One region of the Streptomyces sp. NPDC087440 genome, then DNA from elsewhere that is predicted to be linked to it. Evidence: riboswitches for the same ligand, from Rfam matches in the RefSeq annotation. Region 1 holds a riboswitch; each other region holds the start of a gene.
What was found. Region 1 has a riboswitch for cyclic di-AMP ahead of ACIO3O_RS26870 (peptidoglycan DD-metalloendopeptidase family protein). Riboswitches for the same ligand answer to the same signal wherever they lie in the genome.
Positions count from the first base shown of each region.

Region 1 (4,203 bases):
GGTGCAGCCGGTCGGAGTCCCAGGCGCGCCGGTCCTGCACGGACCTCAGCGACCACAGGTCCAGCACCGGGCAGTCGTACCGGTCGGCGATGGCCCGCACGTGCGCCGAGTACGTGGCGACCTTGCCGCGCAGATGGCGCAGCACCGGGATGCCCCGGGTGTCGAAGCCCGTGGTCACCATGACCGTGCCGACCGCCGAGGTGAGGTCGGCGACGGCCTTCTCGAAGCGCTCGGCGACGTCGTCGGGGTCGGTGCCGGGCCGGATGATGTCGTTGCCGCCCGCACAGAAACTGACCAGGTCGGGAGCCAGCTCCTTGGCCCGAGGGACCTGGTCGGCCACGATCTGGTCGAGCAGTTTGCCGCGTACGGCGAGGTTTGCGTATCGGAAGGTGTGCTCGGGTACCCGGTCGTCCAGAAGGACGGCCAGCCGGTCGGCCCACCCGATGAACGCGCCGCCGGGGCCAGGGTCTCCGACCCCTTCGGTGAAGCTGTCCCCGATCGCCGCGTACGACCCGATGGTGCCTGCGCTGAATGATCTCGAATCGTCTGCCACGTCGATACATCCTTCACTTTCGCAAGTGACCTACGCCACCGTAGGGAGGGGTTGACGGGGGGTGAGATATGCCACCGGTCAAGATTCACCCAACCCGGAATACAGAGGTGGCGCCTCCTGGGACGAGTCTCGCCCCCGCACCGGGAGGGGCGCGGGGGCGAGTACGCCGAATGGCCGGGCCGCACGAAGGACGACCGTGAGGACGACCGTACGGAAGAGGACCGTACGCGAGCGGGAAGGCTAGAGCGGGACGCCGTTGCTGCGCAGGTAGCCCAGCGGGTCGATGTCCGAGCCGTAGCCGGGGCCGGTGCGGATCTCGAAGTGCAGGTGCGGGCCGGTGGAGTTTCCGGTGGAGCCCGAGTAGCCGATCTGCTGGCCGCCCGAGACGCTCTGTCCGGAGCGGACGCCCAGTGCGGAGAGGTGGGCGTACTGCGAGTAGCGGCCGTCGTTGTGCCGGATGACGACCTCGTTGCCGTACGCGCCGCCCCAGCCGGCGGAGACCACGGTGCCCGCAGCGACGGCCTTGACCGGGGTGCCGGAGGAGGCCCGGAAGTCGACACCGGTGTGGTAACCGCTGGACCAGCTGCCGCCCGAGGCGCGGTAGGGGGTGGAGACGCCGGAGGGGACGGGGGCGCTGAACCCGGAGCGCTGCGACTGCTGCTTGCGCTCGGTGCGCTGCTCGGAACGCTGTTCGGCGCGCCGCTCCGTCCGCTTCTCGGAGCGCTGCTCGACCCGGTTCTCCGTGCGCTGCTCGGCGCGCTTGTCCGTACGCTCCACACGCTCGGTCCGCTGCTGCTGCGGGACCGGCGCGGAGGCCTTCTGCTCAGCGGCGGGGGCCTTGCCGCCGAGGGTGAGCTTCATGCCGGGGTAGATCAGCGAGGGGTCCCCGCCGACGACCTTCTTGTTGTCGGTGTAGACCTTCTGCCAGCCGCCGCGCACGTCCTGGTCCGCCGCGATCTTCGACAGGCTGTCGCCGGACACCACGGAGTACGTACGGGTGTCGGTCTTCGGCGCGGAGGGAGCGGCGGGGACAGCGGCGGGGGCCGCCTGCTGCGGCGCGGCCGTGCGCTGCTGCGGCAGCTGCACCTGGGGCGCCTCCTGCGGCAGCGCGACCGGGGCCGCGCCCTTCTCGGCGGCGTGCGCCCCCGTGGCGCCGATGAGCGGAAGGGCCAGCGCCGCACCGCCCGTACCGGCGGCGACGAAGCCCCGGGTGAGCGAGGAACTGGACTTCGGGCGGCGGTGCTTACCCTTTGCGGGCATGACGGATTCCTCTCCGGCGCCTGCGAGGTGAGCTGTCGGGTTCGGGCTGGAGATGCCCGGCCTCGCTCCCCTGGGAGCGCTGCTTCACCCCGAGCCGCTCCGGCGGGCTGGTGCCCTCCGGTACCGGCGTACTACCTGGGTCCCCCGCTCCTGCCACACGAAGAAATGGGATGCGGACTCCGAGCGGTGGCAGGATTCGGCGGTCCACCCGGATTGACGGTGACCGTAAGCGAGTGCAGACCGCCGGAACAAGCCGTTCCCGCCTTCTCCCTCTCCCGGACACGTCTTCTCCACGATTCTCCCGGTGGCGCGCAGCCGTCCCGGATGTCATCTCCCGCCCCTGGCCTGCCGTTTGACGCTTCGGCAGCAGAAGTCACGGCCTTCTCTATGATTCTGCTCACTCGCACCCCTGTACGCCCCAGATGGTTGCCCGAGGCCCCCATTTCGGGACGCTTCTGTCGTATCGTCGGCCAGTGCCCCTCGTCGGCGTGCCCGCGCCGGCGAACGACCTTGAGGAGCACTCGTGACGCAGCAGGCATCGCCGTCGGCCGAGCCGGATCTCGCAGGTGTACGGAACTTCCGCGACGTGGGCGGGCTGCCCGCCGCCGACGGGCGGCGGACGCGGTACGGGCGGCTCTTCCGCAGCGGTCACCTGGCGCACGCCACCGAGGCCGACACAGTGTTCTTTGGCTCCCTCGCCCTGCACACGATCTTCGACTTCCGCAATGCGGCGGACCAGAAGCTGGAGGGTCCGGACGTCGAGCTGACGGGCGTACGGAACGTGAACATCCCGCTGAGCGACCCGGCGGACGGCGCCGAGTTCTGGCGGATGGTGCGCGACGGGGACATCGACCAGCTGCGCGAGATCCTCGACGACGGCAAGGCCGCCGCGCGCATGACAAACTCGTACCGCCGCATGATCAAGGACCGCACCGCCGAACACAGCCGGGTGCTGCACGCCCTGGCCGAGGACAGTGTTCCGGCGCTGATGCACTGTGCGGCGGGCAAGGACCGCGCGGGCCTGGCGATCGCGGTGACGCTGCTGGCCGTGGGCGTGGAGCCGGACGCCGTCCGGGCGGACTACCTGAAGTCCAACGACCCGCACCGCCGCTACCGGGTGCGCCGCACCAGCACCTCACCGGACGCCATGAACGCCGAGGTCATGAGCCTGCTCGCGCCGCTCTTCGACGCCCGCGTCGAGTACCTGGACGCGGCCTTCGCCACCATCGAGGAGATCTGGGGCACCACGGACGCCTACCTGGAGCAGGGCCTGCGGCTGACCCCCGAGGTCCGTGAGGCGCTGCGCGAGCGGCTCACCGAGTAGCCCCTGCGGTCAGGCGTCGCCGATCGTGAAGAGCAGGAAGATGAACGCGGCGATGATGTGCCCGACCACGATGTAGAGAAAGACCCGCACCACCAGCCCGTGCGGCGCCTTGTCCGCGACGAAGCCGTCCGGACCTGCCTTGCCCGCACCGTCCTGCCACTCGGCTCCCCGGTCGGAGCCGGGCCGGGCGGCGCGGGCCGCCTCCTCCGCGGCGCGGGCGATGGCGTCCATGGCGGCGGTCTGCGCCTCGGTGAGCTGGTGCGCCGGGGTGGGCCCGGGAGCCTTGACGAAACCCTGCGGCGAAGCGGCCCCCTGCGACGGGGCGAGTCCCTGCGGCTGGGCGGCGGCGAACTCGGGCATCTCATGACTCCTGGGGCAGGCAGAGCCCTGCGACGGTGCTCTGCATCAGTGTGTGGAGGAAGAGCAGCTCCGCCCCGTCCGGCGTCACCGCGGTGATCCGGTGCGGGGTGAGCGAGTCGAAGTGGGCGCTGTCGCCCTCGTCCAGGGTGTGCACACGCTCCCCGAGGACAAGACGCAGGCGGCCTTTGAGCACGTACAGCCACTCCTCGCCGGGATGGACCCGTACGAGCTCCTGCTGGGCGGCGTGCGGGACGTGGACCCGCAGTGCCTGCATGGCCCGGCCGTGGCTCCCGGCCTGGCGGTACGTCCAGCCGTCGGCCTCGCGGGCGGTCATCTCGCCGGCCCGCACGACGGCGTCCGGGTCGGCGGCCGTCTCGCCGAGGACCTCGGAGACGGTCGTACCGTAGATGCGGGCCAGCGCGAGCAGCAACGGCAGCGAGGGCTGGCGCTGCCCGGTCTCCAGCCGGGAGAGGTGCGCGGGCGAGAGCCCGGCGCGGCGGGCCGCGGCCTCCAGCGTGAAACCGCTGCGGCGGCGGAGTTCTCGCAGGTGGGGGGCGACGGAAGGCAGGTCCACGGGGCCTTCGGCCGCCTCTTCGAGGCGTGGCGTCATGCCGTCCATTGAGCCAGACTGCTTGCCTCTGGGGCAAACTTCTTACCCCAGAGGCAAAAACGGCTCAGCGGTTCGCGACCGCCTGCTTCACCAGTG
Region 1 covers NZ_JBIUXN010000015.1:18,991-23,193, forward strand. Annotated here, with positions in the region: gene ACIO3O_RS26865 (SGNH/GDSL hydrolase family protein) at 1-553, opposite strand, end outside; gene ACIO3O_RS26870 (peptidoglycan DD-metalloendopeptidase family protein) at 794-1,813, opposite strand; cyclic di-AMP (ydaO/yuaA leader) riboswitch at 1,818-2,025, opposite strand; gene ACIO3O_RS26875 (tyrosine-protein phosphatase) at 2,337-3,137, shown strand; gene ACIO3O_RS26880 (DUF6126 family protein) at 3,147-3,497, opposite strand; gene ACIO3O_RS26885 (helix-turn-helix domain-containing protein) at 3,499-4,107, opposite strand; gene ACIO3O_RS26890 (aspartate aminotransferase family protein) at 4,172-4,203, opposite strand, start outside.

Region 2 (4,203 bases), on a different contig from region 1:
CGGGCCACCGCGTCCACGATCGCCCCCCGTTCGGCCCAGAGCTCCACGGGCCGCTCCGGACGCTCGACGACGTATATCCAGGCGATCTTATGCTTGAGCTGGGTGAGCAGGGCGATCAGCCCGGGGCTGCCGGACGCCTGGGCGAGCGTCTCCTGGAACCAGCCGCCGAGCGCCCCCAGATCCGCGGTCTCGGGCCGCCTGACCCGCTCCTGCCCCAGCCTGACCAGGCCCCGGAGCACCTTGAGGTGGGCGTCGGTGCGCCGGGCGGCCGCCCGTGCCGCACCCAGTGGCTCCAGCAGCGCCCGCATCTCCAGCAGGTCGGCGGCCTCCTGTGCGCTCGGCTCGGCCACACAGGCGCCCGCGTGCCGCCGGGTGACGACGAAGCCCTCGGCCTGGAGCGTGCGCAGCGCCTCGCGGACAGGGACGCGCGAGACGCCGTACCGGCGGGCCAGCACCTCCTCCGTGAGGCGGCTGCCGCGTGGCAGGACGCCGGAGACGATGTCGTCGCGGATCGCCGTACACACCGAATGCGCGGGAATACGCATGCCCGGATCTCCGTCCGCCCGCCGAATTGTTTCCGTCAACTGTATTGCAGTGGCGGGGAATTACGGAAGGAAATCCGCGACCGATGGCCTCCGGGCACGAAAAATGCCCCGGCTCGCGGGGAGCCGGGGCATTTTCACGAAGGCCTCAAGCGGGGCGCTCGCTGCGGGGTGTGCGGGTCAGACGCTGACGCCGTGCTCGCGCAGGTACGCGACCGGGTCGATGTCCGAGCCGTACTCGGGCGAGGTGCGGGCCTCGAAGTGCAGGTGCGGGCCGGTGGAGTTGCCGGTCGAGCCGGACAGGCCGATCTGGTCGCCGGAGCCGACGGACTGGCCGACCGAGACGCCGATCGAGGAGAGGTGGCCGTACTGGGTGTACGAGCCGTCGTTCATCCTGATCACGATGTTGTTGCCGTACGCGCCGCCCCAGCCGGCCTCGACGACCGTGCCGGAACCGACGGCGACGACGGAGGAGCCGGAGGAGGCGTGGAAGTCGACGCCGGAGTGGCTGCCGGAGGACCACAGGGAGCCGCCGGACTTGTAGCTGGTGGAGACGTACGAACCGGCCACCGGCAGGCGGAAGGTGTTGAGGCGCTTGCGCTCGGCCTCGCGGGCGGCGCGCTCGCGCTCCTCGCGCTCCTTCTTGGCCCTGGCCTCGGCCTTGCGCTTGATCTCGGCCTTGCGCTCGGCCTCCGCCTTGCGGGCGGCCTCGGCCTCGTCCAGCGCCTTCTGCTGCGCGTGGGCCTGCTCCTCGATCCGCTGGGCCACGGTCGCGGCGGAGTGGTCCAGGGCGACGGCGCGGATGGTGCCGGTGTCCTCCGCGGCCAGGTCCTGCTCGGCGGCGATGGCCTGCGGGGCCAGGGTTCCGATGACACCGGTCGTGGTGAGGGCGGCGACTCCGGCGATGTTGGCGCTCTTGCGCGACAGCACGGAGGGACGCCGGTGCTTCCCGGCGGCACGGGTGAACGCCATGGAGTGGCTGTGTCCTTTCCTTCCTTCTCGCCTACCGGGTTAGCTGACGGGTTCGGAGCAGGAAGGTCTCCTACGGACTCCACCCACCCGTGAAGGGCGATGGCGTCCGATTCACCCCAGGGACTTCGTATGGGTCCCCGGCTCCCCAGGCTCGCGCCTGACGGGGACTCGGCGATGACTGCCCGGTGCCGCGGTTGCGGCGCACTCTGACGGACAGCCGGGTCGACGCTAAACGGCCGTACTTTCAATCTCCAAACAGACGGCCGTTTTTGTGAAGGAGCCCACACGGCAGACAGGCAACCTCCGCAATAATTCGGACATAAGGGAGGACCCCGACGACTCGGAAGTCGTCGGGGTCCTTCTTGTCATGCTTTGTGGTGCTCCTGCGGATGACCTTTGATCGGTCAGCCAGCCGGTCGGCAGACCGGTCAGCTGACCACCGTGACCTCGCCGATGTTCAGCGCGCGCACCGGATCGGCGATCCGCGAGGCGTCGCCGACCAGGACCGTGACCAGCTTGTCCACCGGGAAGGCGTTCACCACGGCGGCGGTGGCCTCCACGGTGCCGGTCGCGGCGAGCCGTGCGTACAACTGGGCCTGGAAGTCGTCCGGCAGCTGCTGCTCGACCTGGTCGGCCAGCGTGCCCGCGACGGCCGAAGCCGTCTCGTACTTGAGCGGGGCGACCCCGACCAGGTTCTGCACGGCGACGTCGCGCTCGGCGTCGGTGAGGCCCTCGGCCGCGAGCGTCCGCAGGACCTTCCAGAGGTCGTCCAGGGCGGGCCCGGTCGACTCGGTGTCCACGGAGCCGCTGATGGCCAGCATGGCCGCTCCCGTGCCGTCCTCGGCGGAGCGCAGCACCTGGCCGAAGGCGCGCACGCCGTAGGTGTAGCCCTTCTCCTCGCGCAGGACGCGGTCCAGGCGGGAGGTGAGGGTGCCGCCGAGGCAGTACGTGCCGAGCACCTGGGCGGGCCAGACGCGGTCGTGCCGGTCGGCGCCGATGCGGCCGATCAACAGCTGCGTCTGGACGGCGCCGGGCCGGTCCACGACGACCACCCGGCCCGAGTCGTCGGCGGTGATCGGCGCGAGGGGGCGCGGGGCCGCCGTGTTGCCCGTCCAGGCGCCCAGGGTGTCGGCCAGGACGGCGTCCAGGTCGATGCCGGTGAGGTCGCCGACGACGACCGCGGTGGCGGTGGCCGGGCGGACGTGCGCCTCGTAGAAGGCGCGCACGGCCGCGGAGTCGATGTTCCGAACCGTCTCCTCGGTGCCCTGGCGCGGGCGCGACATGCGCAGGTCGGCCGGGAAGAGCTCGTGGGAGAGCTGCTTGGCGGCCCGCCGCTGCGGGTTGGCCGCCTCGTGCGGCAGCTCGTCGAGCCGGTTGCGGACGAGACGCTCGATCTCGCCGTCGGCGAACGCCGGTGCGCGCAGAGCGTCGGCGAGCAGTCCGAGCGCCTTCGGCAGCCGGGAGACCGGGACTTCGAGGGAGACCCGCACGCCCGGGTGGTCGGCGAACGCGTCGAGGGTGGCACCGCAGCGCTCCAGCTCGGCGGCGAACTCCTCGGCGGAGTGCTTGTCGGTGCCCTCGGTGAAGGCGCGCGACATGATCGTGGCGACGCCGTCGAGACCCTGGGGCTCGGCCTCCAGGGGCGCGGCGAGGAAGACCTCGACGGCCACCAGCTGCTGGCCGGGGCGGTCGCAGCGCAGCACGGTCAGGCCGTTGGGCAGGGCGCCGCGCTCGGGGGCCGGGAAGGCCCACGGGGTGGCGGGACCCGGCTGCGGCTGCGGGTGGAACTGCATCTCGCTGGTCACGGCTGCGCTCTCGCCGGTGGTGGCTGCGGTCTCCGTCACTTGTCCGCCCCTTCCTGCTCGTCTTCGTCCTGCACGCCTTCCTGTACGTCGTCGGAGGCGGCCAGCGGTTCGTACACCAGGACCGCGCGGTTGTCCGGGCGCAGCCGGGCCTCGGCGACGACCCGGACCTCTTCGGCGGTGACCTCCAGCACGCGGTTCACCGCGGTGAGCGCGAGCTGCGGGTCGCCGAACAGGACGGCGTACCGGCACAGTTCGTCGGCGCGGCCGGCGACCGTGCCGAGGCGGTCCAGCCATTCGCGCTCCAGCTGGGCCTGGGCGCGCTCCATCTCCTCGGCCGTGGGGCCCTCCGCGGCGAACCGGGCGAGCTCCTCGTCGACGGCGGCCTCGATGGCCACAACCTCCACGCCGCCCGAGGTCTTGACGTCCAGCCAGCCCAGCGAGGGGGCACCGGCCAGGCGCAGCAGGCCGAAGCCCGCCGCCACGGCCGTCTGGTCGCGACGTACGAGACGGTTGTGCAGCCGGGAGGACTCGCCGCCGCCGAGGACGGTGAGCGCCAGGTCGGCGGCGTCGGCCTCGCGGGTGCCGTCGCTGGGCAGCCGGTAGGCGGCCATCAGCGCACGCGCCGGGACCTCCTCCTCGACGACCTCGCGCAGTTCGCCGCCGATGACGTCGGGCAGCGAGCCGTCGCGGGGCGGCTGCTTGCCGTCGTGGCCGGGGATGGAGCCGAAGTACTTCTCCACCCAGGCGAGCGTCTGCTCGGGGTCGATGTCGCCGACGATCGACAGCACCGCGTTGTTGGGTGCGTAGTACGTACGGAAGAAGGCGCGGGCGTCTTCGAGGGTGGCCGCGTCCAGGTCGGCCATGGAGCCGATCGGGGTGTGGTG
Region 2 covers NZ_JBIUXN010000003.1:552,625-556,827, forward strand. Annotated here, with positions in the region: gene ACIO3O_RS10610 (GntR family transcriptional regulator) at 1-545, opposite strand, end outside; gene ACIO3O_RS10615 (M23 family metallopeptidase) at 723-1,514, opposite strand; cyclic di-AMP (ydaO/yuaA leader) riboswitch at 1,528-1,698, opposite strand; gene ACIO3O_RS10620 (M16 family metallopeptidase) at 1,943-3,307, opposite strand; gene ACIO3O_RS10625 (M16 family metallopeptidase) at 3,355-4,203, opposite strand, start outside.
Region 2: linked by a shared signal. The riboswitch ahead of ACIO3O_RS10615 (M23 family metallopeptidase) and the one ahead of ACIO3O_RS26870 (peptidoglycan DD-metalloendopeptidase family protein) in region 1 are both predicted to bind cyclic di-AMP.

Region 3 (4,203 bases), on a different contig from region 1:
GCGGCGTACCGGGCCCGGTCCTCGCCGGTCAGCCGGGAGAGCAGCTCCTCGGCCTCGGAGATGTTCCCCTGGATCTTCTCCTTCTGCTTCTTCAGCTCGGCCTCCTCCTGGGCGAGCTGGCCGAAGCGCTGCCCGGCGGCGCCCCGCAGCCGGGCGATCTGCGCGAGCTGCCGCTGCGCGCCCCGGACCTTGGCGGCCTGGAGCTCCCCGGCCCGCCCGGCGACGGCGGCCCGCTCCAGGTACTGGTCGGGGTCCGAGGTGAGGGCGACCTGCAGGGCGGGCTCGATGCCGCCGGAGCGGTACTGGGCCGCGGCCATCGAGCCGAGCGACCTGCGCTCGACGTTGAGCTGCTCGGTGCGGCGGGCCGCCTCGTCGCGGAGCTGGTCCAGGGACCTCTTGGTCCGTACGGACTTCTCCTTCACGCCGTTGTACGTCTCGGTGGCGGTCTCGGCGTCGTGGTAGAGCTTGTCGACCTTCGACTTGATCTGGGCCGGGGTGAGCGTCGGCTCCGCGTGCGCGGTGCCCTCCAGGGCGGTGCTGCCCGCGGCTCCCGCCAGTGCGAGGGTGACCGCGGTGGTGCGGGCGGTACTGCCGCCGAGTGAGCGCTGCTTGGGCTTCCGGTGCGCTGCCACGAGGGCGTTCACGTCCTTCCACGGGTACGGCCGGTGGGGGTGGGGGAGTCGGCCATCTGGGGAGGGACGCTAAACCTGCCCGTCACGGGGCAGCCTTCGAACGACCGCTAATGCCCGCAAGTGCTCAGACATTGGTCGAGATCGATCACGGCGAACGAGGCGGAACCACTGCTTCCGTTCCCTCTGTGACCGATGGGGCACAGTGGCCCGCCCTGCCGCATGAGGCGTGCTAACGGCTGGCTAGGCTCCGGCCATGGACGTACTCCTCAACATCTTCGTCGGCCTGCACATCATCGGCATCGCCTCCCTCCTCGGCGGGTTCCTGACCCAGATGAAGGCGATGGGCGCGGGCACCGCCCGCTTCAGCCCCGCGATGCTGCACGGCGCGCTGACGATGCTGATCACCGGGGTCGCCCTGGTCGGCATCCACCAGGCCCAGGACCACAACGTCAACAACCTCAAGATCGGCATCAAGCTGGCGATCCTCGTGGTGATCCTGGGCCTCGTCTACGTCAAGCGCGACGAGGAGAAGGTGGAGAAGGCACTGTTCGGCGCGGTCGGCGGGCTGACGGTCGTCAACATCTTCATCGCCGTCCTGTGGAACTGACGCCGCCGGGCACTCAGACGGGCCGCACGCTCCCGTGGATCGGCATGTAGAAGATCGACTCCTCGCGCACCTGCGCGTTCGGCTTCGGCGCGTGGATCATCATCCCGTCGCCCTTGTAGATGCCGACGTGGCTGATGTCGTCGTAGAAGAACACCAGGTCACCCGGCTTGAGGTCCTTCGTCGCGACCCGCTCGCCGACCTTCACCTGGTCCCAGGTGGTACGCGGCAGGTCCACCCCGGCGGCCTTCCAGGCGGCCTGGGTGAGCCCCGAGCAGTCGTACGAGGAGGGGCCGGTCGCGCCCCAGACGTACGGCTTGCCGAGCTGGGCCCGCGCGAAGGCCAGCACCTTCCCGGCCTTCGTGGAGTACGAGCTCCCGGAGCCGGAGCCGGAGCCCGAGCCACTGTCGGAACCCGAGCCCGAGCCACTGTCGGCACCCGAGCCCTGTCCGGAGCCTTCGGCGGGCTGCGGCTGCTCCTTCTGCCGCTCCCGCTCCTTGGCCGCCTCCGCCGCCTGCCGCCGCGCCAGCTCGTCCGCCCTGCGCCGGGCCTCCGCCTTCCGCTCGCGCTCCAGCTGCTCCAGCCGCGCCTTCTCCTGCGTGCTCAGCCGCGACAGCAGCCCGCGCGCCTGGCCCAGCTTGTCCTGCACGTCCTCCTTGGACTGCCGCAGCGCCGCCTGCGCCGTGGTCAGCCGTTCCAGGCCGCGGGTCGCCTCGCCCCGCTTCCTCGCGGCGGCCTCCTGCTGGGTGCTGTAGTCGTCGACCAGCTTCTGCTGCCGCTCGTTGGCCCGGGCCATCACCCGCCGGGACGCGAAGTACGACGCGGGGTCGTCCGAGAGGAACAGCGCGGAGGCCGAGCCCACCGACCCGCTCCGGTACTGGGACGCGGCGAGCGAGCCGAGCGTGCGCCGGGCCTGGTTCAGCCGGTCGGTGCGCCGGGCGACGTCGTCCAGCACCCCGTCGAGCCGCTGCTTCTGCTTGCGGGTGGCCTCCTTGGCCGCGTTGTACTCCTGGGTCGCCGCCCCGGCCTGCCGGTACAGGGCCTCCACCTTCTGCTGCACCTCCTCGACGGAGGGCTTCGGCGCGGCCGGGGAGGCCTGCGCGGGCTGGGCGACGATGCCGACGGTCACCAAGGCGGCGGTGGTGACGCCGACGCCGGGCGCCGAGGAACGCATCGACGCGGCGATACCGGGCCGTGGTTTGCGGTGCGTGGGCGCAGGCTTGCGGTGCGAGGACACAGCGGGCAATTCCTTCCGTGGACCGCCTACCGGGTTAGCTGTCGGGTTCGGGCTCACGGAAAGGAAGGCGTGCCCTACGGCCCTCGGGTGTGGGGGTACGGGCCGATTCACCCCGGTGGTGTGTGTGGGTCCCCGGTTCCGAACCGCCGTGCGGGCGGGCCGGATTCGGCGTGCGACGACCGTTCCGGCGCGGTTCGCCGAGGGGGGTACGGGCCGCTCGCGCAGCACCGTAACGAATGGCTGTGACGGGTGGGAAGCCTGATGTTCGATATGCCCGATACATTTTCGTGACCTTCGTGGCCTTCGTGAGGGTGTGAGCGGAAGGCCACGGATGGTGGTCGCGGAGGGTTCTGGCGGAATCCGGACCGGGCTGTCAGTGGGGCCGCCTAGACTCGGTAGGCGATGAGCAGCCTCTTTGACGACAGCTTCCTGGCCGACCTCCAGAACAAGGACGACTCGGCCCCGCCGCCCCCGGAGGACACCGACGAAGGTCCCCCTCCGGAGGAGGTTCCGCACGACCTGTTCGAGGGGAAGTTCGACGGCCCGCCGCCGCCCCGGGACGCCTACTACCGGGACGGCGCCCCCCGCCCGGTCCTGGACCCGGCGGCCCTCCTCGACGGGCTGAACGACAACCAGCGCGCCGCCGTCGTGCACGCCGGGTCGCCGCTGCTCATCGTGGCCGGAGCCGGTTCCGGCAAGACCCGGGTGCTCACCCACCGCATCGCGCACCTGCTCTCCGCGCGCGGTGTGCACCCCGGCCAGATCCTCGCGATCACCTTCACCAACAAGGCCGCCGCCGAGATGAAGGAGCGCGTGGAGGCCCTGGTCGGCCCGCGCGCGGGCGCCATGTGGGTGTCCACGTTCCACAGCGCGTGCGTGCGCATCCTGCGCCGCGAGTCCAAGAAACTGGGCTTCACCAGCTCCTTCTCGATCTACGACGCCGCCGACTCCAAGCGCCTGATGGCCCTGGTCTGCCGCGACCTGGACCTCGACCCGAAGAAGTTCCCGCCGAAGTCCTTCAGCGCCAAGGTCTCCAATCTCAAGAACGAGCTGATAGACGAAGAGACCTTCGCGGGCCAGGCCGCCGACGGCTTCGAGAAGACCCTCGCCCAGGCGTACGCGATGTACCAGTCCCGCCTGCGCGAGGCGAACGCGCTGGACTTCGACGACATCATCATGACGACGGTGCACCTGCTCCAGGCGTTCCCGGACGTCGCCGAGCACTACCGGATGCGTTTCCGCCACGTCATGGTCGACGAGTACCAGGACACCAACCACGCCCAGTACACCCTGGTCCGCGAGCTGGTCGGCCCCTCGGGCCCCGGCCTCGCACCCGGCGAGCTGTGCGTCGTCGGTGACGCCGACCAGTCGATCTACGCCTTCCGCGGCGCGACGATCCGCAACATCCTCCAGTTCGAGGAGGACTACCCGGACGCCACGACGATCCTGCTGGAGCAGAACTACCGCTCCACTCAGACGATCCTCACCGCCGCCAACGCGGTCATCGAGCGCAACGAGAACCGCCGCGCGAAGAACCTCTGGACCGACGCCGGCGCGGGCTCGCTCATCACCGGATACGTCGCGGACACCGAGCACGACGAGGCCCAGTTCATCGCCGAGGAGATCGACCGCCTCACCGACGCGGGCGACGCCAAGGCCGGAGACGTCGCCGTCTTCTACCGCACCAACGCCCAGTCCCGCGTCTTCGAAGAGATCTTCATCCGGGTCGG
Region 3 covers NZ_JBIUXN010000002.1:173,842-178,044, forward strand. Annotated here, with positions in the region: gene ACIO3O_RS05490 (NlpC/P60 family protein) at 1-632, opposite strand, end outside; gene ACIO3O_RS05495 (hypothetical protein) at 886-1,239, shown strand; gene ACIO3O_RS05500 (NlpC/P60 family protein) at 1,253-2,482, opposite strand; cyclic di-AMP (ydaO/yuaA leader) riboswitch at 2,481-2,654, opposite strand; gene pcrA (DNA helicase PcrA) at 2,876-4,203, shown strand, end outside.
Region 3: linked by a shared signal. The riboswitch ahead of ACIO3O_RS05500 (NlpC/P60 family protein) and the one ahead of ACIO3O_RS26870 (peptidoglycan DD-metalloendopeptidase family protein) in region 1 are both predicted to bind cyclic di-AMP.

Region 4 (4,203 bases), on a different contig from region 1:
CCTCGTACAGCGGGTCCTCGATGGAGACCATCGGGTACGCGGAGACGAGCTCCTCGTAGTACTCGGTCATCTCGGCGGCCGAGCGGGACTTGCCCTCGAACTCGTAGACGCCGTCCTTGTAGAACTCGGAGGCGGCGACGTCGAGCGCGAGCGCGATCTGCTCGCCGGGGATGTAACCGGCCTGCTTGATGGCCTCGACGATGAGGTCGAGCGCGGCGCGGTTGGACTCCAGGTTCGGGGCGAAGCCGCCCTCGTCGCCGAGACCGGTGGACAGGCCCTTGGTCTTCAGCACCTTCTTGAGGGTGTGGTAGACCTCGGCGCCCCAGCGCAGGGCCTCGGAGAAGGACTCGGCGCCGATCGGCGCGATCATGAACTCCTGGATGTCGACGTTGGAGTCGGCGTGCGACCCACCGTTGAGGATGTTCATCATCGGGACGGGCAGCAGGTGCGCGTTCGGGCCACCGAGGTAGCGGAACAGCGGCAGGTCCGAGGCCTCGGAGGCGGCGTGCGCGACGGCCAGGGAGACACCCAGGATGGCGTTGGCGCCCAGCGAGCCCTTGTTCTCGGTGGCGTCGAGGTCGAACATCGCCTGGTCGATCAGGCGCTGCTCGGTGGCGTCGTAGCCGACGAGCTCCGGGCCGATCTGCTCGATGACGGCGAGGACGGCCTTCTCGACACCCTTGCCGAGGTAGCGGTTCGGGTCACCGTCGCGAAGCTCGATGGCTTCGAAGGCACCGGTGGAGGCGCCGGACGGAACAGCAGCACGACCCGTGCTGCCGTCGTCGAGGCCGACCTCGACCTCGACCGTGGGGTTGCCTCGGGAGTCCAGGATTTCCCGGGCTACGACGACGTCGATGGACGGCACGAGCATCTCCTTATGGGATGTGACGCGAAGGTGGCGGGCCCCGTGAAGGGGCACACGGCGCAGGGTCGCTTTCGGCCTTGCGACAAGAGCCTAACCGGCTCCGGGGCATCGGCCAGCCGATCGACCGCACGCTGGGACGAAAAGATGCCCGAATGCCTGTAATACAGGACGAAGGACCCTGGTGACGTCACCGTGCGTTACGGATCTGTTCACCGACGAGTACGGCCCGTATGCACGCCTGAGTGCGTACGCGCACGGGTGAGCCCTTGTGCACAGGGCCTGCGGGTGGGGCCTGCGGATAGGGGTCGACCCCGGCGGGACGCGTTCGGGGGGAAGTCGCGCCCGGCCGGGGTCGGGGGTGCGGAGGGGGCGGGGGTGAGCCGCCCCCTCCGCGGTGCGGACTCGGGCGGGGGTGGGCCGCCGGGAGTCCGCGGTGCGGGAACCGGGCGCGGGTGGGGCGCCGGGGTTCCCGCGGGGCGGGGACGGACGGGGGTGGGCCGTCGGTCCCCGCTGGATCAGCTCAGGTGGAGCTGCTGACCCGGGAAAATGAGGTCGGCGTCGGAGACGACGTCCTCATTGAGGTCTGCGATGTGCTGCCAGCCGCCCTTGACGTGCTCGCGCTCGGCGATCTTCGACAGGGTGTCGCCCGCCTGCACCTTGTACTCGCCGTCACCCTTCTTGATCGGGCCACCGGCCTTCGACTCTACCTTCGGCACCGAGCGGGTCTCGCTGCGGGAGGCGGCCGGGGCCTCTTCGCGCTTCTTCTCCGCCTTCGGGGCGGACTTCTTCGCGGAGGAGCCGGTGCTGACGCCCGGGTCGACACCGTCGTTGCTCAGGTTGCCGGCGCCCGCGCAGGCCCAGGCGCCGGGGCCCTGGATCTTGAGCAGCTTCTCGGCGGTGGCTATCTGCTGGCCCTTGGTGGCCAGGTCGGCACGCGAGGCGTACTGGGTGCCACCGGCGGCGGCCCACGAGGAGTTCGTGAACTGCAGGCCGCCGTAGTAGCCGTTGCCCGTGTTGATGGACCAGTTGCCGCCGGACTCGCACTGGGCGACGGCGTCCCAGGTGTCGACGGAGGCGGCGGAGGCCGAGGAGGCCCCCATCAGCGGGGCGGCGACCGCGACACCCGTGACGCCCGCGATCGCGGCGGCACGCGTGGCCTTGGACGGACGGCGGTGCTTGCCCTTGCTGCTGAAAAGCGACATGGATATACCCCTCACCGACGCCTTCGAGGTGAGCTGTCGGGTTCGGGCTGTGAGTTCGCCCGGCCTCCGGTCCGGATTCCCGCGTGACGCTTGCTGCGGCTTTCCGTTTCGGCGGCTTCACCCCAAGCCGTTCCCACGACGTCTCTCAACGTCCGGGCCCGGCACTTACCTTGGGTCCCCCGCTCCTGCCTACGGCGCTTTCGCGACGACTGCTTCCGGTGGCCCGCCGGCAGGATTCGGCGTGCGGGCTCCGGTGCTCACCGGTGGCGAGCGAGGACGACCGTAATCACAGGTGCCCCGGATGTTCAAAGAGGCACATCCGGGACATCCACCCCCTACTTGCCCCCTGCTCACTTGCGTTTACGCAGGTCAGAGGGGGCCTACCGGGAGTCACCCGGAGGGACACGCCAGTTGGGGCGAAGAGACTCATGTCTCACTTGCGCAAAAGCGGACACAAGCCCCTCAACCGCCCCTACTTTTCGCCGTCCTCCGACCCCTCCGACGGGTCCTTCCCCTGCTTCTCCTGCTGCTTCTGCCCGGCTTCCTGACCTTCGCTCAGATCCAGGTGCTGGCCGGGCTTGATGAGGTCCGGGTCGGCGCCGAGGGACTTCTTGTTGGCCTCGTAGAGGGCGCTCCAGCCGCCGGGGACCTTCGCCTCGTCGGCGATGTGCCAGAGGTTGTCGCCGGGCCGCACGGTGTACGTGCCGGGCTCGGGGGCGTCGCCCTCCGTCTTCGCGCTGCCGTCCCGCGAGGCGTGCCGCCCGCCGTCCCGCTCGATCGCATCCCTATCGGGGGAATTGTCCGGTACGGGGAGGGAGTTCTCCGGCGCGGGCTCGCCCCGGTGCTTGCCGGAGCCGGGGAGGCCCGGGTCCGGGGTGCCGGTGGCGTCGGGGGCGGTGGGGCTCGTGGAGGCGTCGGGGCCGGTGCTGGGCGAGACGCTGGAGCCGGGGGTGGACTCGGTGGGGTCGGCCGAGGCGGTGGCGCCGGTGGCGGGCGTACCGGCGTCGGGGGTCGCGCCCGGGTCCGGGGTGGCGCCCGGGGTCCCCTGGGCGGGCTCGGTGCCGTCCGAGGCGTCGCGCTTCGTGTCCTTCTTCGCGTCGGGCTCGGCGGCGTCCGCCGGGGGCGTGGGGGGCGTACGGGAATCGATGCCCGCGTCCACGCCGGGATCGGCGGCGTCCACCCCTCCCTGGCCCGAACCGGAACCGGAGTGACCGCCGCCGCCGGGTGCCAGCCCGGATATGACGGCGCAGCTCGGCCAGGCCTGCGGACCCTCGGCCTTGAACACCTTCTCGGCGACCTCGATCTGCTGCGAGCGGCTGGCGAGGTCGGCGCGCGGGGCGTAGGAACCGCCGCCGTACTGGTTCCACTTCTCCTGGGAGAACTGGAGCCCGCCGTAATACCCGTTGCCCAGGTCGGCGCTCCACGCACCACCGCTCTCGCACTCGGCGACGCGGTCCCAGGTGCCTGCCTCGACCGCACCGGCGCTGGTGGCGCCGAGGAGCGGAATCGCGAGCGCGGAGCCGGTGACCCCGGCCGCGACGACGATTGCGGGGGCCTGACGCGGGCGGCGGTGTTTACCGTTCCCGGAACGCATGCGGTTGCCTTTCGCTGACGGTGACTCGGCTTCTGGCTGGGCAGCCGGGTCGCCCGTGAACGTAGCCGCAGTCGAACACCCGTCACAAGTCGATGCAGCGGAGATCACGCAAAGGTCACATCTCTGATGCCCCATCACTTTCCTTGCCCTGCGCACCACTTCCGAACTCCACCGGAAGCGTGCGCAGACCCCGCATGATGAGGCCGCCGCGCCAGCGCAAATCGGCAGGTTCCGCCGCGAGTCGCAGGTCAGGGAGACGGGTCAGCAGGGTCGCGAGTGCGGTCTGCGCTTCGAGCCGCGCGAGGGGGGCACCGAGGCAGTAGTGGATGCCGTGCCCGTAACCGAGATGCTGGTTGTCCCGACGGCTGAGATCGAGGGTGTCCGGATGCTGGAACCGCTCGGGGTCGCGGTCGGCGGCCGCCAGCACGACGAGTACGGGGTCCCCCTCCCCGATCTCCTGCCCGCCGAGGGTGAGCGCCTCGGTGGCGTACCGCCAGGTGGCCAGCTCGACGGGGCCGTCGTAGCGGAGCAGTTCCTCGACG
Region 4 covers NZ_JBIUXN010000012.1:110,173-114,375, forward strand. Annotated here, with positions in the region: gene eno (phosphopyruvate hydratase) at 1-871, opposite strand, end outside; gene ACIO3O_RS23515 (transglycosylase family protein) at 1,381-2,067, opposite strand; cyclic di-AMP (ydaO/yuaA leader) riboswitch at 2,071-2,235, opposite strand; gene ACIO3O_RS23520 (transglycosylase family protein) at 2,540-3,661, opposite strand; gene ACIO3O_RS23525 (cytochrome P450) at 3,777-4,203, opposite strand, start outside.
Region 4: linked by a shared signal. The riboswitch ahead of ACIO3O_RS23515 (transglycosylase family protein) and the one ahead of ACIO3O_RS26870 (peptidoglycan DD-metalloendopeptidase family protein) in region 1 are both predicted to bind cyclic di-AMP.